DNA from 4 places in the Labrenzia sp. VG12 genome. Region 3 is predicted to be linked to each of the others. Evidence: predicted binding sites of a transcription regulator. Region 3 holds the regulator's gene; each other region holds the start of a gene.

Region 1 (7,680 bases), 2.0 Mb from region 3:
GCGTTGAAGGGAATGACGATTTCCAGGCGCTTCTTCGTGCCGACCAGCTGCAGACGCTGATAAGGCGTCAATTGGGTGGAAACCGTAAAGGACAGGTGCCGGTTCGCGCCGAAATCCATCAACGCACTGGTCATCCGGTCGGTGCCGAACTCGGGGTCCCGGTCGATCAGCGACACAACACGCTCAGGCTCGGCATCGTAGAAAAAACGACCGGCCAGCATGGTGTAGCAGCCGATATCCATCAGGGCGCCACCACCGATATCGGCCTTGTTGCGGATATTGCCCGGATCGTCGTTGTAATAGCTGAAAAAGCCCTGGATTGCCTTCAGCTCTCCCAGGGCTCCCGAGCGCACGAGATCCCGCGCCCTGATCCATTGCGGATGCGCCCGCACCATGAAACCTTCCGCAACCAACCTGTCTTTCGGCAGTTTCAGAAGCTGCTCGGCCTCTCTTGCATTGAGTGCAATCGGCTTCTCGCACAGGACATGTTTGCCCGCCTCGACCGCCTGGACCGTTACCGGCACATGCATATGGTTGGGCAGCGGATTGTAGATGGCGTCGATGTCCGGGTCGGCCAGGAGCTCTTCATAGGAGCCATAGGCCTTTTCAATGCCGAGCTCACCTGCGGCCGCCCTGGCCTTTTCAAGCCCTCTTGAGGCAATTGCGGCGGCGACACCGGTTTCGGAACGTTGTATGCCCGGGATAACCTTTGTCAGCCCGATCCTTGCCGTCGAAACGATGCCCCATCTGATCCTGTCCGCCATTTTCTCTCCGTTTCACACGCAATTTAATCGGTTAGAAGCCCGTATTCCCGGACCTCCTTGTCGCTCATGACATGTATGCCGTCTGCGGGCGCCGCTGACAATGTGAACCAGTAGAAACGATCGTCGCCAAGCATGTCCTCGGTGTATTTCCGCGCCTCCTCGTGCTCCGGGCTGTCCTTCGGATAGTGCGCGCCGTCATGGATGCCGTCCGACCAGGAATGCACCCCGAGCACAGCCCCCTCCCCGATGGTCCGTTCAACGCCAGCCAGGAAAAGATCCACGCCGCCGGAATAGATCTCGGCGCCCGCCGGCACATGAGTTGCCAGTCCGAGCTCCCGGACCCGGTAACCGAGCTTCACATTGGTCTCGTCGTCGCTCGATCCGGAGATACCGTCCAGCACCAGCACTTTCACCCATGGAAAGGCGCTGATCACTTCGTTGAACTGATCGAGTGAAAGGGCGTTGATTTCACCACGGACATACAGCCGGTCGTCGGCGACCTGGAACCGGGTTGTCGGCATGGAATTGGCAAAGAAGTCGCTCGTGATCTTGGCGCCGGCAAAAAAGCCGGCAACGAGAATCGCAAGAACGGTAACCGCCAGCCAGACAAGGGGCCGTCGCATCATGGCATCTCTTCCCGTCAGGCGCGGCCCGGCGCTATCACGCCCCGAGCCGGCCCATTCAAATCAGAATTTCTGCGGAACATAGAGATGTTCGGGCAGAACCTTGCGCTCATAATCCTGATTATAGACCCGTTCCGGCAGGGAGATCGGGTCATGTGGCACTTCTTCATACGGGATCATCGACAGAAGATGCGAGATGCAGTTCAGGCGCGCCTGTTTCTTGTCATTGCCCTCCACGATGAACCAGGGCGCCTCGGGAATGTTGGTGCGCTCGAAGGTCTCTTCCTTTGCCTTGGTGTAATCTTCCCAGCGCACGCGCGATTCCAGATCCATCGGCGACAGTTTCCACTGCTTCAAGGGATCGTGGATACGCATCAGGAAGCGCAGCTGCTGTTCCTCATCCGTGATCGAGAACCAGTATTTGATCAGGCGCACGCCGGAGCGCACAATCATGCGCTCGAATTCCGGAACGTCATTGAAAAACTGATCGACCTGATCCTCGGATGCGAACCCCATCACACGCTCAACACCTGACCGGTTGTACCAGGAGCGGTCGAACAGGACCATTTCACCGGCGGCCGGCAGATGCGGCACGTAACGCTGGAAGTACCACTGGGTCTTTTCACGGTCTGTCGGGGCCGGCAGCGCGACCACCCGGGCAACGCGCGGATTGAGACGCTGGGTGATGCGCTTGATGACACCGCCCTTGCCGGCCGCATCGCGACCTTCAAAGACAATGACGATCTTCTCGCCCGTGTGCTGGACCCAGTCCTGCAGTTTCACCAGTTCGGCCTGCAGACGCAGCAATTCATGAAAGTAGGTGTTCCGGTCGAGCGGCGACTTGTGTTTCTTTTCCGAAATGAAGGCCAGGTCCTTGGCGATCAGATTGTCATCGATCTCCATTTCCAGTTCTTCATCCAGGCTGTCCGCCCATTCGGCCTCAACCCAGCTCTTTGCGCTCTCTTCGGTCATCAATCGGTCCCCTTGAAAAATTCTGGCGAAACGCTCGCACGACTGTGAACAGATTATCCATGTAAGTTTTTTGACACTGCCCCGTCTCCGCAAGCCATTCTTTGATCTGACCCCTCCATTCTTGAAAAAGACACTTGTAAATGAATGATCGTTCATTTACTTTACTGATCACGGAGGAGCCAGATGATCAGCAATGCAGCCAAGGCGCAGCCACGCGGAGCATCCCGCCCGAAAGGGCTGGAGACGGCCGCACGTGTGCGCAAGGCAGCGTTGAAACGCTTTGCCGCATCTGGCTATGCAGCCGTTTCCATGCGGGAAATCGCTGCCGATGTCGGCGTTCGTCCCGGCGCGCTCTACAATCACTTCCCGACCAAACAGGACATCCTGAAGGACCTGATGCTGTCCCACATGGCCGACCTGCTTCAGGCCTGGGACAGCGCCGACTTTCCGGAAAAGATGGACCCGCTGGAGCGGTTCGTGCGCTTCCACATCCGTTATCACCTGGAAAAGACGGACGAGGTCTTCATCTCCTATATGGAGCTGCGCAACCTGGAACCGGACAATTTCGATCTGGTCGAGGCTGAAAGGCGTCGCTACGAGGCGATCCTGACCGGTATCCTGCAGGACGGCGCAGCCCGTGGCCGCTATGCGGTCACCGAGCCGAAGGTCGCAACGCGCGCCATCATCGCCATGCTGACCGGCATCCCCAACTGGTACCGCGAAGGCGGCCGCCTCGCCAAGCACGACATCGAAGACATTTATCTTGAGCTGGCGCGCAAGGCCGTTGCGCCTGGCGCCACACCACCCTTGACGGGAGACCGGATGACATGAGCATCCTGAAATCGAGCCTTTCGCCCAAATCCGAACAATTCGCCGCCAACAGGGCCGCGCATGAAGCTGCCATGGATCAGGTCAAGGCGGCCGCGCAGACCGCGCTTGACGGTGGCGGCGAAAACGCCCGCCAGCGCCACGTCTCCCGGGGCAAGATCCTGCCGCGTGAACGCGTCTCGCGGCTGCTGGATCCGGGCTCTCCGTTTCTGGAAGTCGGCATGCTGGCCGCGCACGACATGTACGAGGGCGCTGCCCCGGCGGCCGGCATGATTGCCGGCATTGGCCGGGTCGAGGGCCAGGAGGTGATGATCCTGGCCAATGACGCCACCGTCAAGGGCGGCACCTATTATCCGATGTCGGTCAAGAAACACCTGCGTGCCCAGGAGATTGCGCAGGAAAACAACCTGCCCTGCATCTATCTGGTGGATTCAGGCGGCGCCAACCTGCCCAACCAGGACGAGGTCTTCCCGGACAGGGATCATTTCGGCCGCATCTTCTACAATCAGGCCAACATGTCGGCCAAGGGCATTGCCCAGATCGCCGTCGTCATGGGCTCCTGCACGGCCGGGGGCGCCTATGTGCCGGCCATGTCCGACGAAACGATCATCGTCAAGAACCAGGGCACCATCTTCCTGGCGGGTCCCCCCTTGGTAAAGGCTGCCACCGGCGAAGAAGTCACTGCCGAGGATCTGGGGGGCGGCGACGTCCACACAAGGCTGTCCGGCGTGGCCGATCACCTGGCCCGCGACGATGCCCATGCGCTAGCGCTCGCCCGCCGCGCCATTGCCAGCCTCAATCGCAGCAAGATCTCTTCCGTTGCCCTGCAGAGCCCGGAAGACCCGCTCTACGATCCGGAGGAAATCCTCGGGGTTGTGCCAGCAGACCTGAAAACCCCTTATGACATCCGCGAGGTCATCGCCCGCACGGTCGATGGCTCCCGGTTCGATGAGTTCAAGGCCCGGTACGGCACGACCCTGGTCTGCGGTTTTGCCCATATCCACGGCATGCCGGTCGGCATCATCGCCAACAATGGCGTTCTCTTTTCAGAAAGTGCGGTGAAGGGTGCTCATTTCGTCGAGCTCTGCTCCCAGCGCAAGGTGCCGCTGGTCTTCCTTCAGAACATCACCGGCTTCATGGTCGGACGCAAATATGAAAGCGGCGGCATTGCCAAGGACGGTGCCAAGCTGGTGACAGCAGTCGCCACCACGTCCGTTCCCAAGATCACCATGCTGGTCGGCGGATCGTTCGGTGCCGGCAATTACGGCATGTGCGGCCGGGCCTATTCGCCGCGTTTCCTGTGGACCTGGCCGAATTCACGCATCTCCGTGATGGGCGGCGAACAGGCCGCCGGTGTTCTTGCCACCGTCCGCCGCGACGGTATCGAACGCAAGGGCGGCTCCTGGTCGACGGATGAAGAACAGGCCTTCAAGAAGCCGATCATCGACCAGTTCGAGGCGCAGGGCCATCCGCTTTACGCCACCGCCCGCCTCTGGGATGACGGCATCGTCGATCCGCGCAAGACCCGTGACATTCTCGGCCTGTCGCTCTCGGCCGCGCTGAACGCGCCGATCGAGGACACCCGCTTCGGCCTGTTCCGGATGTGAACCATGTCGATCGACGAGCTCAAACAGAAATACCCAGGGGCCGAGACCTTCAAGTTCGGTGACGGTCCGGAGCTGAGCGCTCAGCTGATCGCACTTGTCCGGTCCGGCAGGAAAACGGCCACCTGCGGCGCTCTGAGAGATTTCCAGGAAGGCGGCGAAGCCATGCCCGTTGTTGGCAGACGGGACATTGCCCTCAACTGGGACGGGTCGCCGGCCCTGGTCATCGAGACACTGGAGGTCACAATCACGCGCTATTGCGATGTGACGGAGGTCTTCGCACTGGCGGAGGGTGAAAACGAGGACCTTGCCGGCTGGCAACGGGATCATCAGGCCTTTTTCGAGCGCAATGGCGGCTTTGATCCGGAAATGGAACTTGTCTGCGAACGCTTCAGGGTCATTGAACACCTGAATGTGGAGGCCAGCTGATGAGCCGGATCGAAACAAATATAGGCGACATCACCCGGCTCGACGTTGATGCCATTGTCAACGCCGCCAATTCCTCGCTGCTCGGCGGCGGCGGGGTCGATGGTGCAATCCATCGCGCGGCCGGTCCGGAACTTGTTCATGAGTGCAGGCTGCTGGGCGGGTGCAAAACCGGTCAAGCCAAGATTACCAAAGGCTATCGACTGCCAGCCAGGTTCATCATCCATACCGTCGGACCGGTCTGGCGCGGCGGCAGCGAGGGAGAGCGGGATCTTCTGACCAGCTGCTACGAAAACAGCCTGCGCCTGGCATCGGAAAACAGCTGCAAGACCGTGGCCTTTCCGGCCATCTCGACCGGCATTTATGGCTATCCGGCCGACCAGGCAGCGGAAATTGCCGTTTCGACGGTCCGGCACACGCTCGGCGATCTGCCGGATATCGAAACCGTCACTCTGGTTGCCTTTGACACGGCAAGCCACGACCATCTGAAAAACGCGCTCGGGAGGGCGGACAACTGATGTTCAAGAAAATCCTCATTGCCAACCGCGGCGAGATCGCCTGCCGGGTCATGGCCACCGCCCGGGATCTCGGCATCAAGACCGTCGCCGTCTATTCGGATGCCGATGCCGGCGCCAAGCATGTCGCCATGGCCGACGAAGCCTTTCGCATCGGCCCGGCCCCGGTTGCCGAGAGTTATCTGAAAATCGACACGATCATCGAGGTTTGCCGCAAGAGCGGCGCCGAGGCCGTGCATCCGGGTTATGGGTTCCTGTCGGAAAACCCCGATTTCGTCGATGCGCTGGAACAGGCCGGCATAACCTTTATCGGCCCGAGCGCCAAGTCGATCCGCGCCATGGGTTTGAAGGATGCCGCCAAGGCGCTGATGGTCGAGGCCGGCGTTCCCGTCGTGCCCGGTTACCACGGCGACAACCAGGACCCTGACTTCCTGAAAGCTGAAGCCGACAAGATCGGTTACCCGGTTCTGATCAAGGCCCGCGCCGGTGGCGGTGGCAAGGGCATGCGCCGTGTCGACGATCCAAAGGATTTTGCCGATGCACTTCAGGGGGCACAACGCGAAGGCGAAGCCAGTTTCGGCGACGGCCGGGTCCTGATCGAGAAGTATCTCACCAAGCCGCGCCACATCGAGATCCAGGTTTTTGGCGATAGCCACGGCAACGCGGTGCATCTGTTTGAACGGGACTGTTCCCTGCAGCGCCGCCACCAGAAGGTGATCGAGGAAGCCCCTGCGCCCGATATGCCGGAAGAAATGCGCACAGCCATGGGCGACGCCGCCGTCAAGGCGGCCAAGGCGATTGACTATTCCGGCGCCGGCACGATCGAATTCATCGCCGATGTTTCCGAAGGGCTGCGCTCCGACCGGTTCTATTTCATGGAGATGAACACCCGCCTTCAGGTGGAACATCCGGTCACCGAGATGATCACAGGCGAGGACCTGGTCGAATGGCAGTTGCGCGTGGCATCCGGTGAACCCTTGCCAAAGACCCAGGACGAGCTGTCCTTCAGCGGCTGGGCCTTCGAGGCCCGGCTCTACGCGGAAGACGCGCCCAAGGGCTTCCTGCCGGCCATCGGCACGCTAGAGCACCTCGCCCTGCCGGAAACCAGCGCAAGGGTCGATAGCGGCGTACGCTCCGGTGACGAGATCACGCCTTACTACGACCCGATGATCGCGAAGGTGATTGTCCACGGCCCGACCCGCGAGGCCGCCCTCGGCAAGCTGCTGGCCAGCCTGGAGGCAACGGAGGTTGCAGGCTGTGTCACCAATGCCGGGTTCCTGGCTGCGCTGTGCCGCCATGAAGGTTTTGCGAAGGGCGATGTCGACACAGGTTTGATCGACCGGGACCTGGACAGCCTGATCGAAGAACCGGCCATGCCGGAAGATGCCGTTTCCCTTGCCGCCTTGACCGCGCTAGGCCTCACGAAGCCGGCGCCGGGTGCCGATCCGTTCGAGACACTTGGCGGCTGGCGCATCTGGAGCGCATCACGCCAGTTTGCTCTCCTGGAGATCGGTGGCGAGCGGCGCGATGTCGAAGTCCATGCCCGTGGCAACCGGCGGTTCACCGTCCATCTGGAAGACGGCGCGCGGGACTACACGCTGATCGACGTCTCGGCCGGTGCGATCACTTATGAATGTGCCGGCCACCGCGCCCGTGCTGTCGTCACCGCAGGACGGAAAGGCCTCACCGTCTTTCTCGACGGCCACGCCTTCCCGGTTGCACTGCCGGATGCGCTCAGCACGGATGAAGAAGCCGGTGGTGCCGGCGACCAGCTGGTCGCGCCCATGCCAGGGCTCGTCAAGGTGCTCTCCGCCAGGGCTGGTGACACCGTCACCAAGGACCAGCCGCTGGTCATCCTGGAAGCCATGAAAATGGAGCACACGCTGAAAGCTCCGCGCGACGGCACCATCGGCGAAGTTCTCGTCGCTGAGGGCGAGCAGGTCACCGA
Region 2 (7,680 bases), 1.8 Mb from region 3:
CTCTCGGCCAAATTCTCGATGAACGACCTCAACGCCTATCCGGTCCTGCGTGATGCTGCGGATTTTGGCTGGATCGAAGGCAAGGCGACCATCAATCTGGATGTCACGTCGAGGGGAGGCAGCGAACAGGCCCTGGTGCAGGGTCTGAACGGCACGGCCAGCTACAATTTCGCCGACGGCGCCATTCGCGGCATCAATATTCCGAAGATGGTGCGAGGCCTATCGATCGAGACCCTGCTTGGCTGGCAGACCAATCCATCGGCCAAGACCGACTTCAGCTCGCTCGGTGCAAGCTTTCAGATCCAGAACGGCATCGCCACGACCAATGACCTCTCTCTGATCGGTCCGCTGATCCGCATGACCGGCAAGGGCACCACCGACATGCCTGCGCAACGGCTGTCCTGGCGGGTTGAGCCGAAGATCGTGCCGACGCTTGAAGGTCAGGCACCCCAGCCGCGCCGCAAGGGCGAGGACAAGAAGCTGGCCGGGCTCGGTGTGCCGATCGTGATCGAAGGCAACTGGAACGATCCCCGCATCTATCCCGACATCAAGGGCATCCTGGAAAATCCGGAAGCGGCCTACAAACAACTGGAAAAGACCGGCGGCGAGCTGATCTCGATCCTGAAGGGCGACAAGGCGCCTTCGCAGGAACTGGTGGATCAGGCCAACAAGGTCATCGAGCGGGCGACCGGCGGCCGCACCCAGATCGACGTCGAAAAGGTCATCGAGGGCAAGGTCGACGACGAAGAGGTTCTGAAGGCGGTCGAGGAAGGTTTCGGCCTGCCGCAAGGGCTTCTCGGCAATGTGTTCGGGAACAAGAAGAAGAAGAACTGACAGGATCATGGCCGTATCAGCCAGGGTGTTGTCCACCGGCTAAGCGGCTGTTTTTCAGGTAGTATTTCCTTTTCAAGGAATCTGGACGTGTAAAGGTAGCCGCTGACTCTTCAGGTTCATTGCGCTTTTGAGGCGGCTTGCTACGCTTGAAGGGTCGAGGCGAATCTTGCGAGGCAAGCATGTCCCGGTCCAACGAAGCGCAGTGCGGCCGTCTGATGCGGACCGCCTGCATGAATGTCATAGGGTTCTGGCAATTGCTGCAGGAACCGGATGTTCACGAGCTCGACCCTGTCAAGCGCATGCAGTACAGGGCCTATGTGGTTGGATGCGCCCTTCACCTTGCCGATCTGGTGGTTCAACACGAAGAGGCCATGGCCGATCTTTACCCGCAGGACTGGGAGCCGGACCTGACGGGCAGCGCCCGGGATTTTCGCGAAATGGCCTATGCCTTTGACGGCGACTACCAGGACGAGCTCGACGAGCAGGCGCTCACTTTCAGCCAGAACGTGCTCTGCGTTTTCGTGCAGTAACGAGGTTGGAATTAGAGCAAATCGCGTTTAACCGGTCTCGGTTTTCGCTGTCTGAAATCAAAGATTTCAACGCAAAAACCGAGGATCATTGGATCTCATGAAACGCGACGTTCTCTAGAGCTCTAGCGCGGCCATCATTCGCTCGACCGCTTCTTCCACCGTGCCGGTGTTTTCGATCCGGACGAGATTGGCAACGTTGTCGGGTTCCAGATCGGCGCGTTCCAGCCGTCTTTGAATGTCTTCCCGGCTTTCCCGGCCGCGGGCGGCCAGGCGCCCGGCGAGAACCTCGACCGGGGCCGTGATCAGCAGCGTGATGGCGGTCCGGTACTTGCCGTCGGCCTGTTTCAGGACGCGGCGGGAGCCGTTGGCGATGACGGTCTCTCCGGAGCGGATGGCATCGTCATAAGTCTTCGGGATGACATAGCCGAGACCGTGTGCCTCCCAAGAAAGCGCGACGCCGCCTTCGGCGACCAGCCGGTCGAAGGCCTCCCGGCTGAGCGTGTCATGGTCTTCCGCATTGGCATCGGCGACCCTTGTGATGGCCCGGCGGGCAAAGGAGACATCCTTGCGCCCGGCAAGGCGCGCCTTGAGCGCGTCCATCAGCGTATCCTTGCCGGCCCCGCTCGGGCCGACAACCAGAACCATGCGTCCGGGGCCGAGTTTTTCAGCCGTTTTGAGGGCTGCGTCAGGCAACGCGCTTGCCTTCCCGCCAGACGCCCCGCACCACCGGAATGGCACCGACCATCTTGACCTGGATCAGATCAGCCCTGCGGCCCGGCGTGATCATGCCGCGATCGGTGAGACCAATGGCGTTGGCCGGTGTCGACGTGACGGTTGCCACCGCCTTGGGCAGGCTGATCGCCTCGATTTCTTCGGCCAGCTGGAAGGCGGCCTGAAGCAGCGAGATCGGGACATAGTCGGAGGAGAGCACGTCAAGCACGCCGGCTTCGGCGAGTTCCCTGGCCGAGATGTTGCCGGAATGCGATCCGCCGCGCACCACGTTGGGCGCGCCCATCAGCACGGCCATGCCGGCCTCATGAGAGGCCCTGGCCGCTTCCAGCGTGGTCGGGAATTCGGCGATCTTGGTGTTCAGACCGACCGCTTCCTCCACGTGAGCCACCGTGGCATCGTCATGGCTGGCAATGGCAATGCCGCGCTCTCCGGCAATTTCGGAGAGCTTCTTGCGGTTTGCCGGGGCGATGCCGCTGGCGCGTTGCTGGCGCTTCTGGATGAACTCTTCCATCTGGGCGTCGGTGAAGCCCTTCTTGCCCTGGTAATAGATCTTGTAGGCGTCCAGCGACACGAACTGGCGCTGACCGGGCGTGTGATCCATCAGCGAGATCAGGCGGATGCTGTCGTCGTCCTCGAACACCTTGAAGGCATCCAGCACGTCCGGGGCGGAGACTTCGCAGCGCAGATGGATGAAGTGATCGGCACGCAGGCGGTTTTCGCGCTGGCCGGTATCAATGGCGTCGGCCAGGGCGCGCATGTCCGGATAGCGCAGGTCCGCGTCCTCGTCCATGCCGACCCGCAGGGCATCGAACACCGTGGTGATGCCGGAGCAGGCAATCTGGGCGTCATGGGCCTGAACGGCTGATACCGCGTTCCAGCGCACTTTCGGGCGCGGGGCATAATGGGTTTCCAGATGGTCGGTATGCAGCTCAACAAGCCCGGGCAGAAGGTAATCGCCTTCGCAGTCATGACCTTCGGTTTCCGTCGGAGACCCGACCTCGGAAATCAACCCGGCTTCATCGACCGTCAGGGACCCGTCCAGAACGTCATCGGCCAGAATGAGGCGGGCGTTCTTGAAGGTTTTGGGATGCGTGCTCATGCAGTCTCCTTGCGGGTTTGGCCTTCGATCTCGGTGAGCGCGTTTTCCGGCGACGTGTCGCCGTGCAGCTGGAAGATCGAATGGACCTGGAAAGGAGCGCCGCGCTCCTGCTCGGTATAAAGTCCGACCTGCGCGCAGGTGCGCGGCTGGCCGGTGACCTCTGAAAAATGCGTTTTTGCGGCCGAAGCCAGAAGGCCGGCTTCCGTGTCGTTCTCCAGCTTGTTGGAGAGCGTCATGTGGAAGCGGAATTCGTCAAAGATGTAGGGATAACCCCAGGAGGTCATGTAGCTATCCAGCTTCGGCGACAGGCCGCTCTTGCGGCGCCGTTCCAGGTCCGCTTCGCTGAGCGGTGCCCGGAAAGGCTCGAACCGGCGGACGCAGAGCGCGGCGAAGGCGGAAAGCGCTGCTTCCGGCTGGTCCGGTGTCAGGGCCAGAAATCGGCCAAGCGGATTGACGCTGAGGCTCTTGATCTCAAACGGGGCAATGTCGGCGGCAAAGGCCTGGCAGGCGGCCACGAGATCCGCTTCGCTCTTGCCGTTTTTCAGCGAGAACGGCGCCTTGAGCGTGCCGTGGAACCCGTAGCGGCGCGGATCCGTGGTCAGGGCTTCAAAGCGGCCGGCATCCAGGCCGTCAATGGCCGGTTGTCTAAGGGTGTTGCCGGTAAAAGGGTCCCGCCCGAGCCAGTGATTGCCGAGCTGCATGAGGGGATCGCCTGCGTCGGCGGCAAAATAGATCGCGTAGCGCATGGTCAGAATCGCAATATCAAAAGAGGCCGGAGTGATGGCCTATAGGCGGGTGGTGACTGTTCTGTGACAGTTTCCACCCGCCCGCAAGCATTTCCTTCTGTCGGGCTCAGGCGGCCGCGTCGGCGGCGAAGCCCGAGACGTCGATGATCCGGTCGGCGATCTGCTCGCGCACATCCTGGTCGTGGAGAATGCCGACCATGGCAACGCCCTTGGCCTTCTTCTCTTCCACCAGGCGCACCACGACGGCCCGGTTGGCCGCATCCAGAGAGGCGGTCGGCTCGTCCAGGAGCAGGATCGGGTAGTGAGCAATGAAGCCGCGGGCGATGTTGACGCGCTGCTGCTCGCCGCCGGAGAAGGTGGCCGGCGGCAGGGTCCAGAGCCGCTCGGGCACATTCAGCCGGGCGAGAAGCGCCCGCGCCGTGTCGACCCCTTCGGCTTCGCTCGCGCCCTGCGCGATCAGCGGCTCGGCGACGACATCTTCGGCGGAGACACGCGGAATGGTGCGCAGGAACTGGCTGACATAACCAATCGTGTCTTCGCGCAGCTTGAGCACCTTGCGCGGTTCGGCGCCGGCCACATTGACGATCTCGTCGGTGACCGTGACCAGGATCTGGCCCTGGTCGCAGCGGTAATTGCCGTAGATCATTTTCAGGATCGAGCTCTTGCCGACCCCGGACGGGCCGCCAAGCACCACGCATTCGCCGGCATTGACGGAGAATTCGACCTGATTGACCACGGGAATGACGGCGCCGCCCTGCAGATGCATGGTGAAGGTCTTGCCGACATTGTTGAGATAAAGGCGTACGGGCATATCTGGCATCCTTTACACCTGGAGAATGGAGGAAACGAGCAGCTGGGTATAGGGCTCGCGCGGATCGTCGAGCACCTGGTCCGTCAGGCCGCTTTCAATGACATTGCCGTGGCGCATGACCATGATCCGGTGCGACAGCAGCCGGGCAACGGCGAGGTCGTGGGTGACGATCACCACGGAGAGGCCGAGATCGGCCACCAGCCGGCGCAGCAGATCCAGAAGACGGGCCTGGACCGAAACATCAAGACCGCCGGTCGGTTCGTCCATGAACACCAGCCGCGGCCGGGTCACCAGATTTCGGGCGATCTGCAGGCGCTGGCGCATGCCGCCGGAAAAGGACCGCGGATCGTCGTCGATGCGGTCGCTCTCGATTTCCACCCGGCCCAGCCAGTCATCGGCGGTGGAGCGGATGTTGCCATAGTGGCGGTCGCCGATGGCCATCAGCCGCTCGCCGACATTGGCGCCGGCGGAGACGTTCATGCGCAGGCCGTCGGCCGCGTTCTGGTGCACGAAGCCCCAGTCGGTGCGCATCAAAAGGCGGCGTTCGGCCTCGGTCAGCTGATAGAGGTTGCGCATGGCACCGTCGCGCATGCGGTACTCGATGGCGCCGGTGGTCGGTGCGAGGCGGGTCGACAGGCAGTTGAGCAGCGTGGTCTTGCCGGAGCCGCTCTCGCCGACAATGGCCAGCACTTCGCCAGGCCAGAGGTCGAAGGAGACGTCGAGGCAACCGACCCGGTCGCCATAATAGCGGGTCACATTGTGGACCTGCAGCAGCGGGTCCTGATCTTGGATGGCGGTCATCGGGCGGCCTCCCCGGCCTTGGTGTCGTCGAATTGGTGGGCTGCCTGGCTGGCGGCCATCGGGCCGACATGGCCCGCCGCGCGCCGTTCCTCGCAATGGTCGCTGTCGGAACAGACGAACATGCGCCCGCCCTTGTCATCGAGGATGACCTCGTCGAGATAGACATTTTCCGCGCCGCACAGGCCGCAGGGCTTGTCGAATGTCTGCACCTCGAACGGGTAGTCCTCGAAGTCGAGGCTCTTCACCTTGGTATAGGGCGGAATGGCGTAGATGCGTTTCTCGCGGCCGGCGCCGTAAAGCTGCAGGGCGGCCATTTCGTCGATCTTCGGGTTGTCGAATTTCGGCGTCGGCGAAGGGTCCATCACGTAGCGGTCGTTGACCTTGACCGGATAGGCATAGGTCGTGGCGATATGACCGTTCTTGGCGATGTCCTCATAGAGCTTCACATGCATCAGGCCATAATCTTCCAGCGCATGCATCTTGCGGGTTTCCGTCTCGCGCGGCTCCAGGAAGCGGAGCGGCTCGGGGATCGGCACCTGGAACACCAGAACCTGGTCTTCGGTCAGGGTCTTTTCCGGGATGCGGTGGCGGGTCTGGATGACGGTGGCTTCCGCGGTCTCGTAGGTGGTGCGGATGCCGGCGGTCTTTTCGAAGAAACCGCGCAGGGACACCGCGTTGGTGGTGTCGTCGGAGCCCTGGTCGATCATCTTCAGGCAGTCGTTCTGCCCGAGGATCGCGGCGGTCACCTGCACCCCGCCCGTGCCCCAGCCATAGGGCATCGGCATTTCGCGCGAGGCGAACGGCACCTGGTAGCCCGGGATGGCGATGCCCTTCAGGATCGCCCGGCGGATCATGCGTTTGGTCTGTTCGTCCAGATAGGCGAAATTATATTCGCCCTGGTCGTAGATCTGAGCCGTGTCGTTCATTCTGCGGCCTCCTGGGCGCTCACGCCCTCTTCTTCCGTGTCGGCGTCTTCCTGGCGGCGTTTTTCGAACCACTCGGCGCGCATCTGGCGCACAAGGCCGAGTTCGGCCTGGAAATCGACGTAATGCGGCAGCTTCAGGTGTTCGACGAAGCCGGTTGCCTGGATGTTGTCGGAATGGGACAGGACAAATTCGACATCCTGCGCCGGGGCGACCTGTTCCTCGCCGAGTTCTTCCCAGCGAAGCGAGCGGTCCACCATGGCCATGGACATGGCCTTCCGCTCCACCTGGCCGAAGACCAGGCCATAGCCGCGTGTGAAGGTCGGCGCGGCCTTGGCAGAGCCCTTGAACTGGTTGATCATCTGGCACTCGGTCACCTTGATGGTGCCAAGCGTGACGGCAAAGCCGAGCTCTTCTGCAAAAAACTCCACCTCGACCTCGCCAAAGCGGATCTCGCCGGCAAAGGGGTGCGTGCGGCCATAGCCGCGCTGGGTGGAATAGGCGAGCGCCAGCAGGAAGCCCTCGTCGCCGCGGGCCAGATTCTGCAGGCGCAGGTCCCGGTCGGCGGGGAAGGACAGCGGCTCGCGGGTCAGATCGCCGATGGGCGTGTCTTCATCGGTGACCGGGTCCGGCTCCATCAGGCCTTCATCGCCCAGAAGATCGGTGACGCGGGGCATCGCCGTTTCGTGTGGCTCGGCGGTTTCCACTTCTTCAGGGGTGCTGCCGTCATCCTCGGCGGCAAGGGCAAAATCGAGCAGGCGGTGGCTGTAGTCGAAGGTCGGGCCGAGCACCTGGCCACCTGGAAGATCCTTGTAGGTGGCCGAGACCCGGCGCTCGACCAGCATGGCGCCGGTGTCGACGGGCTGGCTGTAACCGAAGCGCGGCAGCGTGGTGCGATAGGCACGCATCAGGAAGGCGGCCTCGATCAGGTCGCCCCTGGCCTGCTTGATGGCCAGCGCGGCAAGGCCTTCGTCATAGAGCGAGCCTTCGCCCATGACGCGGGCCACGGAATGGCTCAGCTGCTCGGCGATCTGGTCAAGCGTCAGCGCGGGAACGGAGGTGTCGCCCCGGCGGCGCTTGGCGGTGAGCTTGTGGGCGTTGCGGATGGCTTTTTCGCCACCCTTGACGGCAACATACATGGGCTCAGCCCTCCTGCAGTGTGATGCGGGTGGAACGGGGCAGGGCGGCAAGCTTGTCGCCGCCG
Region 3 (7,680 bases):
ATCGAGGAATCGTCGGCCGTCTTTCGTGACAAGCCAGACACCTTCCCCATGATCGAAAGACAGGTTCGATCTTGCGTAATTTCCGAATAGTGCAGTCGCGGACATAACCTCTTTTATCTCCTCAAGAACGCCCAAATGGCCCCAACGTCACCTTGACGCGGGACCGGCACCTTGTCAGATGCGTTCGGGCCAAAACGCAACGTGCCGCCCGATGAGGCGGCACGCAGCGGAAGTCTTATACACCGCCCCCACCATGGACTGTCAATGGAAATGCCGCTCCAGGGTCGCCGAGGACAGATTTCGTAAAAGTCTCAAGGGCATCGCTTATTTGGGGAAAAGTCCCTTCATCCCCAACTGGTTTGGGTCAAACGGTTGCCTGATAAATTAACGTTATTGTAACCTCTGGGACATCGAACACGAGATCTCGTGCGGCAAATCACTTAGAGGCACTAGATATGCCATACTTAGGCATGCACGCGCATGCTTAACACGGGGTTAATGGCCGCAAGGCGGTCAAATAAAAGGGTGCGGCAATGAGTTGGACAAACGAACGGGTCGAGCTTCTCAAGAAGCTTTGGAGCGAAGGCTTGAGTGCAAGTCAGATCGCTGGCGAACTGGGTGGTGTGACCCGAAACGCCGTGATCGGCAAAGTGCATCGCCTTGGCCTGTCCGGTCGCGCGAAATCCTCTTCCTCCAGCGCCAAGCCGCGCCGGCCGCGGACGGCCGCTCCCAGCAGCGCTGCTCCCAAGAAGCCAACGCAGCAACCACAGAGCATTGGTGCGACGGCCCTGAAAGCCGATATCACGCCGGCTCCGGTTGTCGAAGCCAAGCCGGAAATCGAACCGATCGCCGATGTGGTGCCGATCTCCCAGCGGGCAACGATCCTGACGCTTACCGAGCGGACCTGCAAATGGCCGATCGGCGATCCGGCGACCGACGACTTCTATTTCTGCGGCCGCCAGTCCGAAGCCGGTGTCCCCTATTGCACCTACCACTGCAAGATCGCTTACCAGCCGGTCGCCGACCGTCGGCGTGACCGCAAGGTGGTCGCCAAGGCCGGATAACGGCAGCACCTCAAAGGGCTGCCCTTGTTGAAAGCCCGCCAATCGGCGGGCTTTTTCTTTTTGCGGTTTTTGGCGGCAGGAAGCTGCCGTTTCCGCCATCGTCGTGCCACGGCCAGTCCATGGCGTCCATGCCAGTGCCTTTGGCGAACGTATGGCCCTGCGCAACCGGACCGTCACGGCGTGGCTTGCCGGATCAGGTCCGGCAATGACGGAGCTGAGGCTGGGGTCCCTGTCATGGCCTTCCTTACCTCACTTCAGCCACGCAACGCGTCTGCCGGGATCCTGAAAGCCCAGCGTTCGCCCCTGACCAAATTTGAGAGAAACCGAAAGCTCGCCGGTCCTGGATTTCCGCTTCGCTGCATCCGGAATGACGATGAACTAGGAATATCAAATACAAAAGCCCGCCAAGGGCGGGCTTTTAGATGTCTTGCTCCACGGTCAGCGCTCAGGCGCTGGCCGAGAACTGGTCATTGAAGGCGTAACCGGCACCGCGCACAGTGCGGATCGGGTCCTTGGCCTTGCCCCGGTTGAGCGCCTTGCGGAGCCGGCCGACATGAACGTCCACGGTGCGTTCGTCCACGTAGACATCATGGCCCCAGACACCGTCGAGCAACTGCTCGCGCGAGAAAACGCGGCCGGGCGACGTCATCAGGAATTCCAGAAGGCGGAATTCGGTCGGACCAAGATGGATTTCCTTGGTGTTGCGACGAACCCGGTGCGTTTCCCGGTCGAGCTCGATGTCGCCGGACCGCAGCATGGTCGACACCACTTCCGGGCTAGCCCTGCGCAGGATGGCGCGCACGCGTGCCATCAGTTCCGGAACGGAAAAAGGCTTTACCACATAGTCGTCGGCGCCGGTCGACAGGCCCCGGATGCGCTCAGCCTCTTCGCCGCGGGCTGTCAGCATGATGACAGGCAGACGCTCGGTATCTTCTCGCGCGCGCAGACGGCGGCAGAGTTCAATACCGGACAGGCCCGGCAGCATCCAGTCGAGCAGAAGCAGGTCGGGCAGGCTTTCCCGCAGGCGGATTTCGGCCTCGTCCCCACGGACACACGATTCAACCGCATATCCTTCGGCTTCCAGATTGTATCTCAACAGAAGGCTGAGGGGTTCTTCGTCTTCGACGATGAGCACCTTCGGCATGCATTCGCTCCAATTTCAGCAACCGGCGCAGGGTGAAGGTTGTTGCGCCGGTCGGACCGCTACCGCGACAGGTGTCGAAACTAGGCCGCGCCCGTCTCGTCCACCTTGGCGCGTTCTTCCGGCAGACGATCGCCGGTCACCATGTAGTAGACGTTTTCCGCGATGTTGGTCGCGTGGTCACCGATACGCTCGATGTTCTTGGCGCAGAACAGCAGATGGACGCACTGGGTGATGACCCGCGGGTCTTCCATCATGTAGGTCAGCAACTCGCGGAACAGCGAGGTATAGATCGCATCCACTTCAGCATCGGCTTCCTGGACCTTGCGCGCCGTTTCCGCGTCCTTGCGGGTATAGGCGTCCAGAACCTGCTTCAGCTGAGACAGCGCCAGTTCGGTCATGTGTTCCACACCGATGGCGAGTTTCTTGGACTGCAGATCACTGTCGATGGCGATCACGCGCTTGGCCACGTTTTTGGCCAGATCGCCGACACGTTCCAAGTCGTTGGCAATACGGGTTGCAGCCGTGACTTCCCGCAGATCCTGCCCCATGGGCTGACGGCGCGCGATGATCTCTATCAGCTTGATCTCGACTTCCTGATGCAACGCGTCCAGGCGCACATCGTTCGCGATCGTGGTCTTGGCCAGATCCAGGTCCTGCGAAACCAGAGCATGGACCGCGTCGGCGAAGGCTTTTTCTGCCAGACCGCCCATTTCGGCGATCTTGCCGGCCATAGCCGTCAGTTCCTCGTCATAAGCCGAGACTGTATGTTCAGACATCCTGTGTCCCCTTCAGAATTCGAAAAGCGCTTAGCCGAAGCGGCCAGTGATGTAGTCCTGCGTACGCTTGTCCTTCGGGTTTGTGAAGATGTCCTCGGTCGGACCTTCCTCAACCAGAATGCCAAGGTGGAAGAACGCGGTGCGCTGAGACACACGAGCAGCCTGCTGCATGGAGTGCGTCACGATCACGATCGTGAAGTTTTCGCGCAGTTCGTCGATGAGCTCTTCAACCTTGGCCGTTGCGATCGGGTCCAGTGCAGAGCAAGGCTCATCCATCAGGATGACTTCCGGGCTGACGGCGATGGCACGCGCGATGCACAGGCGCTGCTGCTGCCCACCGGACATGCCGGTGCCCGGCTCGTCGAGACGGTTCTTCACTTCTTCCCAGAGGCCGGCCTTCTGCAGGCTCGAGGCGACGATGTCGTCAAGCTCGGACTTGTTCTTGGCAAGGCCGTGAATGCGTGGACCGTAGGCAATGTTGTCGTAGATCGACTTCGGGAACGGGTTCGGCTTCTGGAACACCATGCCGACCTTGGCTCTCAGCTGCACCGGATCGACCTTGGGATCGTAGATGTCCTCGCCGTCGATCTTGATCGAACCTTCCACGCGGCAGATGTCGATCGTGTCATTCATGCGGTTGATGGTCCGCAGGAACGTCGACTTGCCACAGCCGGACGGACCGATGAAGGCGGTCACAGAGCGCGGCTGGATTTCAAGGTCCACGTCCTTGATGGCGTGCGTATCGCCATAATAGACCTGCACCTTGCTTGCGGAAATCTTGCTGTCGGTCATGTTGTTTGCCCGTTCAGTATTGAGCATCTGGTTCATCGGTTCGTCCCTTACCAGCGGCGTTCAAATCTGCGGCGCAGGAGAACCGCAAGAATGTTCATTGTGAGGAGGAAAATCAAAAGAACGATGATCCCGCCCCATGCTTTTTCATAGAAGGCAAAGTCGGCACGCGCTGCCCAGGTGTAGATCTGGGCCGGCATCGCCGAGTTGGGCTCGATAAACCCGTCAACGAACCCATCCGGATAGCCACGGGCGACGAAGCCGACCATACCGATCAGGAGCAAGGGTGCCGTTTCGCCGAGGGCCTGTGCCAAACCGATGATCGTGCCGGTCAGGATGCCCGGCATGGCCAGCGGCAGCACGTGATGGAAGATCGCCTGCATCTTGGAGGCTCCGACACCGAGCGCCGCATCGCGAATGCTCGGCGGTACGGCCTTGAGCGACGCACGGGTGGAGATGATGATGGTCGGCAGCGTCATCAGGGTCAGCACGAGACCACCGACGAGCGGAGCCGATTGCGGCAGGTGCATGAACTGGATGAAGACGGCCAGGCCAAGAATACCGAACACGATGGAGGGAACAGCCGCCAGGTTGGAGATGTTCACTTCGATGAGGTCGGTAAACTTGTTCTGCGGCGCGAATTCCTCAAGGTAGATGGATGCGGCCACACCGATCGGCAGCGACAGGAACAGCACCACCAGCATCATGAAGAAGGACCCGATAACGGCTGCGCCGATGCCGGCCCCGCCCGGGTTGTCCACGCCGGAGTCGGCGCCCGTGATGAAGTTCCAGTTGAACACCGTCTTGATCACGGAGGCTTCCACCAGCGTGTCGACCAGGTCCAGATCCGCTTTCATCAGGAAGCGGCTGTCGGTCATGTTGTCCCGTGTCACACGGCCATTCATGTAGCCGTCCACCCTGGACGCCGCGGCCAGTTCGAACCGGACCGGCTGGCCCAGCTGATCCGGGTTGGCCTTGAAGAAGGACCGGATGGTCCCGCCCGGTTTGCCGACAATGCGTTCGATGGTTGCTGCATCGAACGGAACACTGACACCGCTCTCCTCCAGCTGTCCCTTCAGTGCCTCGATGAAGATCCCTTCATAGGCCTTGGTCTTGAAGAGCGTACCTTCGGCCTTGTCGAACTGTTCCTGCGTGAGGGTGAAGTCGACTTCAACAACGGTCTTGGTGAAGGCCGGGATGCCCTCCGAAATGATTGCGTAGGCCAGCACCACCAGGAAGAACAGGCCAATGCCGATGGCCGTAATACCGTAAGCCTTGAACCGTTTTTCCGCTGCGTTGCGCTTGCGGGTCAGGTCATCGAGCGCATACAGCGATTTCGGCTGTTTCGGCGCGCTGGCAGGGGTCTCGGACGTCGTGGGAGTAAGTGTCGTGTCGGTCATCAGTCATACTGCTCCCGGTACTTGCGCACGATGTAAAGCGCGACGATGTTCAGGCCCAGGGTGACAACGAAGAGTGTCATACCCAGCGCAAAGGCGACCAGGGCCACGGGAGATGCAAAATCCGCATCGCCGGTCAGCTGGCTGACGATCTTTGCCGTCACCGTGGTCATGGCTTCAAAGGGGTTGAGGCTCAGCCGGGCAGCTGCCCCGGCGCCGAGCACCACGATCATGGTCTCGCCGATGGCGCGCGAGGCGGCCAGAAGGATCGCACCGACAATGCCCGGCAGTGCCGCCGGCAGGATCACCTGTTTGACGGTCTCCGACTTGGTTGCACCAAGGCCATAGGAGCCATCACGCATCGCCTGCGGCACCGCGTTGATGATGTCGTCGGAGAGCGAGCTCACGAAGGGGATCAGCATGATGCCCATCACGAGGCCGGCGGTCATGACGGCCGTACCCGCCTTCATGATGCCGAGACCGCCATCACCGAAGACCGACAGAAGCAGCGGGCCGACCGTGAGAAGAGCGAAGAGACCGTAAACAATGGTCGGGATACCGGCCAGGATTTCCAGAAGCGGCTTGGCAATGGCGCGCACTTTGGGTCCGGCATATTCAGACAGGTAGACAGCTGCGAACAGTCCGATCGGCACGGCCACGGCCAGTGCGACGAGCGAGATGTAGAACGTGCCCCAGAGCAGCGGAATGATGCCCAGCTCGGACGAGCCGCCACGACCGGAGAAACTCGGCGACCAGGTCAGGCCGAAGAAGAAGTCGGAGGCGGGATAGAGCCGGAAGAATTCGGCGGTGTTGAAGACCAGCGACAGGACAATGCCGACGGTCGTCAGGATCGCGATTGAGGCTGCCGACAGCAAAATGACGCGAACACCTTTTTCAACGGTGTTGCGTGCCCGGAAATCGGCGTTGGTCTCGCGAATGGCCCACAAAGCGCCACCGATAGCGGCCAGGATGACCACGATCGACATGAAGAAATTGCCGGTCGCGACCTGCACGCGGTAGGCCTGCGCAGCCCGGAGGATCGGCTGCGTGATCTGCGAGGTAACGATCTGCCCCGCATCTTTGAGGCGCGTCGTAACATCATTGAAGTCGGCGCGGGCGTTGCGGGCGAAGTCTTCGTCCATCAGCCCCGAGGCAACCGCGTTGTCGAGGCCGCGCGCAGCGCGGCGAACTTCGGCCAGCACAAGACCGCGCGATGAGCCTTCAGCAATCGCGCTGTCCGGGATCATGCCGGAAATATTGCTGTTGATGAAAAACGGCTGCGCGAGCAGCCAGACAATCAGGATCAGAAAGGCCGGGACCGCAGCTTTCATTGCCACGTTCGACCCGTAGTAAGACGGAAGAGAATGCAGGTGTCGCATGTCTCCCCCAGCGCTGGCCAAGGCGCGCCCGCGCCCGACAACGTAGCCAACCACCGCAATGGCAAGCACGATCACAACGAGCCAGAACAAGGACATTGGGTCCCCCGAGTATTAATGTCCGGAAACAAAAAAGGGGGCGGCGGGAATTGCCGCCCCCGGATCGAGCCGGGGCTCGATTACTTCATGGTTTCTTCAGCTTCGACGGAAGCCTGGACAGCTGCCAGTTCCGGATCGGAAACCAGGCCGTACTGAGCCAGCGGGCCCTGCGGGCCAGCGATTTCGTCAGCGATGAAGAACTGAGCGTACTCTTTCAGGCCCGGGATCACGCCGATGTGAGCCTTCTTGACGTAGAAGAACAGCGGACGGGAAACCGGATACTCGCCGGAAGCGATGGACTCGGTGGACGGAGCAACGTCGCTCATGGTTGCGACCTTCAGCTTGTCCTGGTTGTTCTCGTAGAATGCCAGGCCGAAGACGCCGATGCCGTTCGGGTTGCTGTCGATGCGAGCCAGGGTCTCGGTGTAGTCACCGTCGATGTCGGTGGACTTGCCGTCAGCACGCACGTCGATGCAAGCGTCTTCAGCGTCGTCTTCGGACATGCCAGCGTCCATCATGGCTTTCATGGCACCGGTGTGCTCACAGCCAACTGCCAGAACCTTCTCTTCGAAGACTTCACGGGTGCCGTGCTTGGTGCCCGGGATGAAGGCAGCAATTTCCACGTCCGGGAGGTTCGGGTTGAACTCGGACCATTTGGTGTACGGGTTGTCGACGATTTTGCCGTCAACCAGAACCTTGGCAGCCAGACCGTTGAAGATGTCGTCCGGAGTGAAAGCGGTGAAAGCCGGGCCGTCTTTCTGGGAAGCGAACACGATGCCGTCGTAACCGATGCGGACTTCGATGATGTCCTTGACGCCGTTTTCAGCGCAGGCCTTGATCTCTTTTTCACGGATCTTGCGGGAAGCATTGGCAACGTCGATGGTGTTTTCGCCAACACCTTCACAGAAGCGCTTCAGACCAGCAGAAGAACCGCCGGACTCAACAACCGGGGTCGGGAAGTCGGTGTTTTCACCGAAAGCTTCAGCAACGATGGAAGCATACGGCAGAACCGTGGAAGAACCGGCAACTTGGACC
Region 4 (7,680 bases), 1.8 Mb from region 3:
AGGATATGGGAAGCAATCAGTTGGCGCCAACCCCGCCAGCGGCGCTCAACTTCCGTCAAACACCATCCTCTAACCGCTTGCATCGCACCGGACCCCATGATAGGCACGCTCTCCGGTGTCAGTTGCCCCTCTGGCGGAACTGGTAGACGCGCGGGATTCAAAATCCCGTTCCTTCGGGAGTGCCGGTTCGATTCCGGCGGGGGGCACCATTTTTCTTGCGCTACCGGCCTTTGGCCTACTTGAGCGCGGTTCTAGTTCGCTCCGCTCACCTGCAGCATTGTTGTTACGCTACCGTCTTACGCCTGCTTGAGCGCTGTTTCGGTTCGCGGCAAGCTACTCTCCCCCGCATTGTTGCGTTGCGACCGGCTATCGCCTGAATTACGCGCAGGCGCCCAAGTCTTGCTCACCATACGTCGATCAGTTGAACGTCACCGTGTCGAAGGCCAGCGATGCGCTGGTGTCGTAGATGTCCTCGACCTTCTTGATCCGGCCCTGGCGTGGGTGGCCGACGGCAATGCCGATGATGCCGTGCGGGCTGCCCGGTTTTGCCACGGCGACCAGCCGGACCAGCAGCTGGTCGCCTTCTGCATTGACGAAATTTCCGACAACTTCGGCCGCCGGAAGTCCGCCGACCGTGACCTGGCGCCGGAGGTTCACGCGTGTGGTCCGGTTTTCTCCGAGTTTCTTCAGAAGGTCGATGGCGAAATAGTCGCCGATCTCGAGACGTTTTTGCGGGTCATCCGTCTTCATCGTGAAGGGGATGATCTGAAGGGAGGAAAAAATGCGCTTTTGTGGGTCGTCGGTCGCGAAATAGATCTTGATTGGGCCACCGCCCGCCGGCTTGGCCTGCGCGAGGATCTGCTGGCCGTCGCGGCGAGGGGCTGCCAGGGTGAACGGGGCCGGAACAGCGATCCCTTGTTTGCCTGCGAACTCGCCGTCTACCTTGTAGAGCGTCGATAGCGTGATGCCGCGTGCTTCGAACGGGGTCAGGTTGACCGATCCCTCAATTTGCACCTGCTGGGCGGTGACCGCCTGAAGCGCCAACAGCGTGAAGGCGCAGACCGTCGCCGCGGCCAGCCTGAGGATGCTTTTCATGGTGTCCTCCCGAGCGTCGTTGTCTGCCTTATCCTAGCAGATGGCGCGGTGATTGCCGCTTCAGCGCTCATGGTCTCGCCGGTCCGGACCGGCAAAACATTCAGATCGCTGTCGTTCAGCGAAAAGCGGTCGCTTCACTTTCACGACAGGCAGGCGATTTCCTCAGGTGACATTTTGCAGCGCAGCGGCTAAGGGAAGCGGCATGTTGAGACGCCTTTACGACTGGACCCTGTCCCTTGCCGCCGGCCCCCGCGCACCTGCCGCGCTGGGAACCGTTTCCTTTGTCGAAAGCTCGGTCTTCCCGATCCCGCCGGACATCCTGTTGATCCCGATGGTGATCGCAAGGCGCGAGAAAGCCTGGTGGTATGCGCTGCTTTGCACGCTGACGTCGGTCGCCGGGGGCATTGCCGGCTATCTGATCGGCATGTTCCTGTTCGAGCAGATTGCGGTGCCGGTGCTGACCTTCTATGGCAAGATGGCCTTTGTCGACGAGTTCAAGGTGATCTTCCACGAGTGGGGCTGGTGGTTCGTCTTCATTGCCGGCCTCACGCCGTTTCCCTACAAGGTGATCACCATTGCTTCCGGAGCGCTCGGGCTCAGCCTGCCGGTCTTCATCATGGCCAGCATCGTGTCGCGCGGCATTCGCTTCTGCGTGGTCGCCGGCCTGCTCTATTTCTTTGGTCCGCCGATCAGGGATTTCATCGAAAAACGCCTTGGCCTCATGTTCACCCTATTCGTGGTGTTGCTGGTCGGCGGGTTTGTGGCCTTGAAATATATCTGACGGATGAGGGTGTGATGGCACGGGAACAGCTGGCGAAATCGGCAACAGGTTTGCTTCTGCTGGGCGGGTTGATCGTGATTGCGACGGCCTGGGGCTTTCAGCTGATCGGGGGCTATGTGCCGTGCAAGCTGTGCCTGGAACAGCGCATTCCCTATTACGCCGGCCTTCCCCTGACGGCGCTGGCTCTCTTTTTGATGATGCGCGGGCGAACCGGTCTGGCCGGGCTGGTTCTCCTGGCGGTTGCGGTCATCTTCGCCTATGGCGCGGGGCTCGGTATTTACCAGGCCGGCGCAGAATGGGCGTTCTGGGCTGGTCCGAATGACTGCGGCGGCGGCAGCGCGGCACCGACCTCGGCCTCCAACATGCTGCAGGCGCTGCAGTCGACCCGGGTGGTCAGCTGCACGGAAGCCAGCTGGCGCATGTTCGGTCTGTCCTTTGCGGGCTGGAATGCGGTGGCCTCTGCCGGTCTTGCCGGCCTAGCATTGGTGGCGGCATTTTTGTTGAAACGGCCTGCCAACCCGGTCACTGTAGACGCATGAGCAGTTCAGACAAGCAGCCCGTCCATCCGAAGGAAAAACAGCGCCAGGACGCGTTGCATGCGCTCGACCGGGTCGAGGCGGAGAGCGAGACCATCGTCGGCTCGACCTTCGTGCGCATGGCCGACCGGGCCAAGAACCACATGGCGGCGGCCGACAAGGACGAGGACGACCGGATCGAGGTCTGGGGCACCCGGATCGGCCGCGGTCTTGGGGTCTGTTTTGCCATCGGGCTGGTGATTTATCTTGCCATCACCTACCTGTAGGCCGTATTCCGGGGCCGATTTCCCGAAGACACGCGAAAAAAGGTAGCAAGATGGCATCCGTCCGGCCGGTCAGCCGCAGTGGCTGGACCGAACGCAAAGCACCCGAACTGGCAGATTTCGAAGCCATGGCCAGTGAGGTCCTGGCCGGTCTTCCGGACGACCTGCTGCTGCGTTGCGGCCATCTTCAGATCAGCCTGGCAGATTATGCCCCGGACGACGTTCTGGATGCGCTTGCCATCGAGGATCCGCATGACCTGCTTGGCCTGTTTGAAGGCCAGGGCCTGGCCGAGGGCGGAGACGCGCAGTTCACCGGGCAGATGCCAAACCGGATCTGGCTGTTTCGCCGCCCGATCCTCGACTACTGGGCCGCGATGGATGAAACGCTGGGAGACGTGGTCGCCCATGTGCTGATCCATGAGATCGGCCATCATTTCGGCCTCTCCGACCAGGACATGGAACGCATAGAGGCCGCGGTCGACAGGTAGTCAGCCGCAGCCTCTCAAAATGGTTCGTCGGATAGACTGCCTTATTCGGCAGCTTCCTTCTGGGCCCGATCGATGGATTCAACGATCAGTTTGCGGGCAGCATCCGCACCCTCAACACCGGTGATCTTGACCCACTTGCCCGGCTCCAGATCCTTGTAGTGTTCGAAGAAGTGCTTCACCTGGGCAATCGTGATTTCCGGCAGGTCGGTGATGTCGTGGATGTTGTCGTAGCGCTTGGAGAGCTTGTGCGACGGCACGGCGATGATCTTCTCGTCCTGGCCGGATTCGTCTTCCATCAGCACCACGCCGATCGGGCGGCAGTTCATGATGGCGCCCGGAACGATCGGACGCTGGTTGACCACAACCACGTCGATCGGATCGCCGTCGCCGCACAGCGTGTGCGGCACGAAACCGTAATTGCCCGGATAGCGCATCGGGGTGTAGAGGAAGCGGTCGACATACATCGCACCGGCGTCCTTATCCATCTCGTACTTGATCGGCTCGCCGCCGACAGATACCTCGATGATGACGTTGATGTCTTCCGGCGGGTTCTTGCCAATCGGCACTGCGTCGATACGCATCTGAGAAAACTCCTGTTAAACGTTGCTGCGTCTATCGCAATCCCGCCGGTGAAGTTCAAGCCCTTAATTTTTGCATTGCACCTAATTGATTAACGTGCGTTGCTTGCAAACACGCTGTGAAGGGGGAGAAGCGGTCATGAAGGCTCTTTGGTTCAGATTGAGCGGGGCGGTCTGTTTCGGCATCGCCTTGCTGGCTTGCGGGGCCACGGCCAACGCGTCCGGGTTCGACAGCACCTACACGAAAATCCAGCTGCAAAACTGCACGCAGGTCGAAACCGCTTCGGATGAAGGCACGTTCGGCGGGGCCTGGACCTGCCCGGGGTATCAGGGGCAGGCCGTCTATGTTGCCGAGGGCGATCTGCGCATGTTTGTCTCCTTCGGTCCCTTTGCCGCGGATGAACCGGCGGCAAGCCAGACCCTGCCCAATTTCAATACCGTCAACGAAACCCTTGAATGGCGTTTGAGACACGGAGACGCCTTCGCAACCATCCTGCGCTGGTTTCCAAGTCTTGACGACGGCAGTTCAACCGGCAGCGTTCTGATCGTGACCCAGCTGAGACCCGGCGGCGGCACCTGCCAGATCGCGATGGTCGACGCACAGGCCAACAAAAACGCCAACGCCATGGCACGCCGGGCTGCCGACACGCTGGCCGGCCAGTTCGATTGCACGCAACAACCGCAAATCCTCGGCAACCCGGGCATTCTGCAATGGTGAGATTTTCTTTACCGGCGCGTCAGCTGCTGGCAGGTGGCCAGGCGTAGATCGAGAGTTCAAGCCGCCGGCCGCCGATCCGATACCAGGACTTTGCTGCCAGACGCCCGCCAACCGCCTTGTAGAAGGCGCGGGCAGGCTGATTGTCGCTCAGCACCTGGATGGCAAGTCCGGGCATGTTTCTGGCGGCAAGCGTTTCGCGGACATGATCAAACAGGGTGCGGCCAAATCCGAGGCCCTGATATTCCGGCTTGAGATAGAGCTCGTAGATCTCTCCATCCATGCCGGTGTCTCGCAGGCGGCAGGGGCCATAGGTGGCGTAGCCGGCCGGTACGTTCGCGATGCTGAGAACCTTGATGTCGACACCGCGCGCCAGGGCGCCGCGCCACCAGCTGCTGCCCCTGCGGGAGACCATCTTCTGCAGGTCAACGCCGTGCAGCACACCCCGATAGGCGCCAAGCCAGGCTTCGGAGTGAATGCCGGCAAGGGCGTCGCAATCTGCGGTCCGGGCCGCTCGGAGATCGATCAGGTCCGTAGTCATTCTGTCAAAAAGGATACATCAAGTCCCCGAATGGAAAAGGGCCAATTCCACGGGTGCAGGTCAAAAATGACGTTTGGTTTTGAAGGGCCTGCCAGAAATGCGGATGGGCAGGAGCACCAAATGAAAAGGGCCGGCGCATCGCCGGCCCTTCAGTTGCCCTGATGTTTGACTCATTAAATCTGGTCGACCTGTCAACGCCTCGGGGGGCTGGGGGGCTAATGCATTCCGCGGCCTCAACCGGTCGTACCCATCAGGGTATGATCCTAATATGGGTGGCCAAAATGGCTGGCCAAGGGCTGGAATGCGGCAAAATCAAGGAAATTTGGGCATTCTTTCTGGGCAAAGTGCCGTAGCGTCCGTTTTTCGCGTTTTCCTCCGGAAATCCCTACGCAAAACTGACAGGATTTGGTCATCAAAGCCCCATTCTTTGCCTGCAGACTTGCCATGGACCCCAAAGCCAACGCAAGATGACAGTCAGGTGACAGGGGCGTCCCGGACGATTCCCGGTCATCGCGACACCGCAAACGAAACTGGAGGCGGAATGAGCGAAGCCGATGACAGCGCGTTTCAGCGCGGCGCGGGCATAAGCCCGGCGCCGCACATCCAACCGGCTCCCCCTCCCAAACCCGTCGTTGCCTTCAACCGGCGCGAACTCGACACCATCTTGCGTCTTTATGGCCGCATGGTTGCCGACGGTGAATGGCGCGACTATGCCATTGACCTTTTGAAAGACAGGGCCGTTTTTTCAGTCTTCCGCCGCTCGTCCGAAATGCCGCTCTACCGGATCGAGAAGGATCCGAAACTGGCGCGGCGCCAGGGAGCCTTTTCGGTGGTTGCCACCGGCGGCATGATCCTGAAACGCGGCCATGACCTTGGCCAGGTGCTGCGTGTCCTGGAAAAGAAGAAACACCTGCGCGTCGTGGAAGTGTAAGCGGCGGCCCGCCTGATCCGTGAAAATCTGTTTCTGTGACGGTCTATCGGTGCGCCCTGGACGTCTGATTGTTTTCCAGAAACAAGGGTATGGTTGAGCGGCCGGTCACAAAAAAAGCCCGGCGCAAGCCGGGCTTTTCCGTTTGGTCTTGTGCCTGCGCTTATTCGCGGTTGCCGAACAACGACAGCAGCATCAGGAACAGGTTGATGAAGTCGAGGTAGAGACGCAGGGCGCCCATCACGGACTTCTTGGTAGCGACTTCGCTGTTGTCGCCTTCGTAGTACATTTCCTTGATCTGCTGCGTGTCGTAGGCAGTCAGGCCTGCGAAGACGAGCACGCCGATCACCGAAACGGCGAACTGCAGAGCGGAAGACGCCAGGAATATGTTCACGATGGAGGCGATGATGATGCCGATCAGGCCCATCAACAGGAATGATCCCCAACCAGACAGGTCTTTCTTCGTGGTGTAGCCGAACAGGCTCAGCGAGCCGAAGGCAGCAGCGGTGATGAAGAACACGCGTGCGATGGAGCCACCTGTATACACCATGAAAATCGGCGCAAGCGATACGCCCATCACGGCCGCATACACCAGGAACATCGTTCTGGCGGTGCTGGCGCTCATGGACTGGATCCGCGCGGACAGCCACAGGACCATTCCGAGCGGTGCAAAAAGCAGAACGAAATACAGCGGTCCGCTAAACAGGGTCTGAGCCACGGCCGGGTTGCTCACTGCCACCATGTAGGTGCCCAATGCCAGGAATCCGGTCAGCGCGAGGCCGAGGGTCATGTAGTTGTAAACGCCCAGCATATAGCTGCGCAGGCCCTCATCGATGCCGGCCTCGGCGCGAGCGCCGGCCGCCGAATAAGCGCCTTGTGATTGACGGTCAAAGGTCGACATGGTCGTGGTGATCCCCTTTTTTAAACCACACATGTTGCACGTGATTTCACCCGCAACACAACTCCCTCAACATATGGGAAAATACGGTATCAAGCTCAAGACGAGAATCCTGAAAAATTCGTAATCTTTGAGCCTGACACCGCATTTTACGCCAAGATGCTTAAGATTGCCGCGATTATTTCATCGCTTTCAGGCGCGAGGCAATCTGGCGGTCGCAGGTGCCGGCCGGATTGCGCACGATTTCCTCGGACGCAAAATCCAGGATTTCCCGCTCCTGGTCGCGCATCTGCGCATCGGTAACGCCCGGTTTGAACCACTGCAGAACCGCGTAGTCGCCGCCCGCATCGGTGAAGAAAGCGACTGGCTTGCCGTCTTCGATGACGCCCATGCGACCGACACGGACCTGTTCGACGGTCACGTTGCGACGCTCGCCATCAATCGTGATGCGGTTTCTCTGGACATTCAGCTTCTTGAGTTTGGAGCCGTCCGTGCCGACCCAGTTGCCGAAGAAACGCTTGCCCTTGCCTTCCACGGACAGGCAGGAATTTGCGAAATTCGGGATCGACAGGCGCTCGGCGGTAACTTCGATCGGATCTTCGCCCTTCGGAGCCAGCGTGTATTTCATCGAGTTGTCGCCCGTGCGGTAAACGCGGATTCCGACCGGCGTGTAACCACTGTCGTTCATCGTCCGGGTGAAGAAATCGAACTGGTTGGCGTCATTGGTGCCGGCGCGGCGGTAGAGCCAGCGCTTCGGCAGACCGTTTTCGAACACCAGCCAGTCGCTGACGACAAGCCCGCGCGGGCCGTCCGGGGTGTTGAGCTGCCACACGCCGGTGTGGAACGGACTTTCTGCA

Evidence for each region. Region 3 encodes PhoB, which activates phosphate uptake and scavenging genes when phosphate is short. Its sites were predicted from a motif close to TGTCATNNANCTGTCAT; they were not measured.
Region 1: ppk2 (polyphosphate kinase 2) is a predicted target of PhoB. The motif match lies at 2,419-2,435, and genes of this name have one in related genera.
Region 2: CHH27_RS18620 (DUF1045 domain-containing protein) is a predicted target of PhoB. The motif match lies at 3,994-4,010, and genes of this name have one in related genera.
Region 4: CHH27_RS18460 (DUF2794 domain-containing protein) is a predicted target of PhoB. The motif match lies at 5,465-5,481, and genes of this name have one in related genera.

What each region holds. Positions count from the first base shown of each region.
Region 1 covers NZ_CP022529.1:3,764,773-3,772,452, forward strand. The annotation lists gene CHH27_RS17345 (Gfo/Idh/MocA family protein) at 1-764, opposite strand, end outside; gene CHH27_RS17350 (hypothetical protein) at 788-1,390, opposite strand; gene ppk2 (polyphosphate kinase 2) at 1,451-2,359, opposite strand; gene CHH27_RS17360 (TetR/AcrR family transcriptional regulator) at 2,543-3,190, shown strand; gene CHH27_RS17365 (carboxyl transferase domain-containing protein) at 3,187-4,794, shown strand; gene CHH27_RS17370 (ASCH domain-containing protein) at 4,798-5,220, shown strand; gene CHH27_RS17375 (O-acetyl-ADP-ribose deacetylase) at 5,220-5,735, shown strand; gene CHH27_RS17380 (acetyl/propionyl/methylcrotonyl-CoA carboxylase subunit alpha) at 5,735-7,680, shown strand, end outside.
Region 2 covers NZ_CP022529.1:4,010,683-4,018,362, reverse strand. The annotation lists gene CHH27_RS18640 (AsmA family protein) at 1-834, shown strand, start outside; gene CHH27_RS18635 (hypothetical protein) at 1,014-1,364, shown strand; gene phnN (phosphonate metabolism protein/1,5-bisphosphokinase (PRPP-forming) PhnN) at 1,479-2,057, opposite strand; gene CHH27_RS18625 (alpha-D-ribose 1-methylphosphonate 5-triphosphate diphosphatase) at 2,050-3,195, opposite strand; gene CHH27_RS18620 (DUF1045 domain-containing protein) at 3,192-3,941, opposite strand; gene phnL (phosphonate C-P lyase system protein PhnL) at 4,048-4,752, opposite strand; gene phnK (phosphonate C-P lyase system protein PhnK) at 4,765-5,553, opposite strand; gene CHH27_RS18605 (alpha-D-ribose 1-methylphosphonate 5-phosphate C-P-lyase PhnJ) at 5,550-6,479, opposite strand; gene CHH27_RS18600 (carbon-phosphorus lyase complex subunit PhnI) at 6,476-7,615, opposite strand; gene phnH (phosphonate C-P lyase system protein PhnH) at 7,620-7,680, opposite strand, start outside.
Region 3 covers NZ_CP022529.1:5,766,350-5,774,029, reverse strand. The annotation lists gene CHH27_RS26665 (aspartate aminotransferase family protein) at 1-105, opposite strand, end outside; gene CHH27_RS26660 (GcrA family cell cycle regulator) at 534-1,064, shown strand; gene phoB (phosphate regulon transcriptional regulator PhoB) at 1,510-2,208, opposite strand; gene phoU (phosphate signaling complex protein PhoU) at 2,289-2,984, opposite strand; gene pstB (phosphate ABC transporter ATP-binding protein PstB) at 3,015-3,803, opposite strand; gene pstA (phosphate ABC transporter permease PstA) at 3,824-5,173, opposite strand; gene pstC (phosphate ABC transporter permease subunit PstC) at 5,173-6,645, opposite strand; gene CHH27_RS26630 (substrate-binding domain-containing protein) at 6,726-7,680, opposite strand, start outside.
Region 4 covers NZ_CP022529.1:3,981,679-3,989,358, reverse strand. The annotation lists tRNA gene CHH27_RS18510 (tRNA-Leu) at 125-209, shown strand; gene CHH27_RS18505 (hypothetical protein) at 418-1,095, opposite strand; gene CHH27_RS18500 (YqaA family protein) at 1,298-1,876, shown strand; gene CHH27_RS18495 (disulfide bond formation protein B) at 1,891-2,415, shown strand; gene CHH27_RS18490 (hypothetical protein) at 2,412-2,678, shown strand; gene CHH27_RS18485 (metallopeptidase family protein) at 2,729-3,163, shown strand; gene ppa (inorganic diphosphatase) at 3,205-3,744, opposite strand; gene CHH27_RS18475 (hypothetical protein) at 3,881-4,459, shown strand; gene CHH27_RS18470 (GNAT family N-acetyltransferase) at 4,479-4,997, opposite strand; gene CHH27_RS18460 (DUF2794 domain-containing protein) at 5,539-5,928, shown strand; gene CHH27_RS18455 (Bax inhibitor-1/YccA family protein) at 6,089-6,826, opposite strand; gene CHH27_RS18450 (hypothetical protein) at 7,002-7,680, opposite strand, start outside.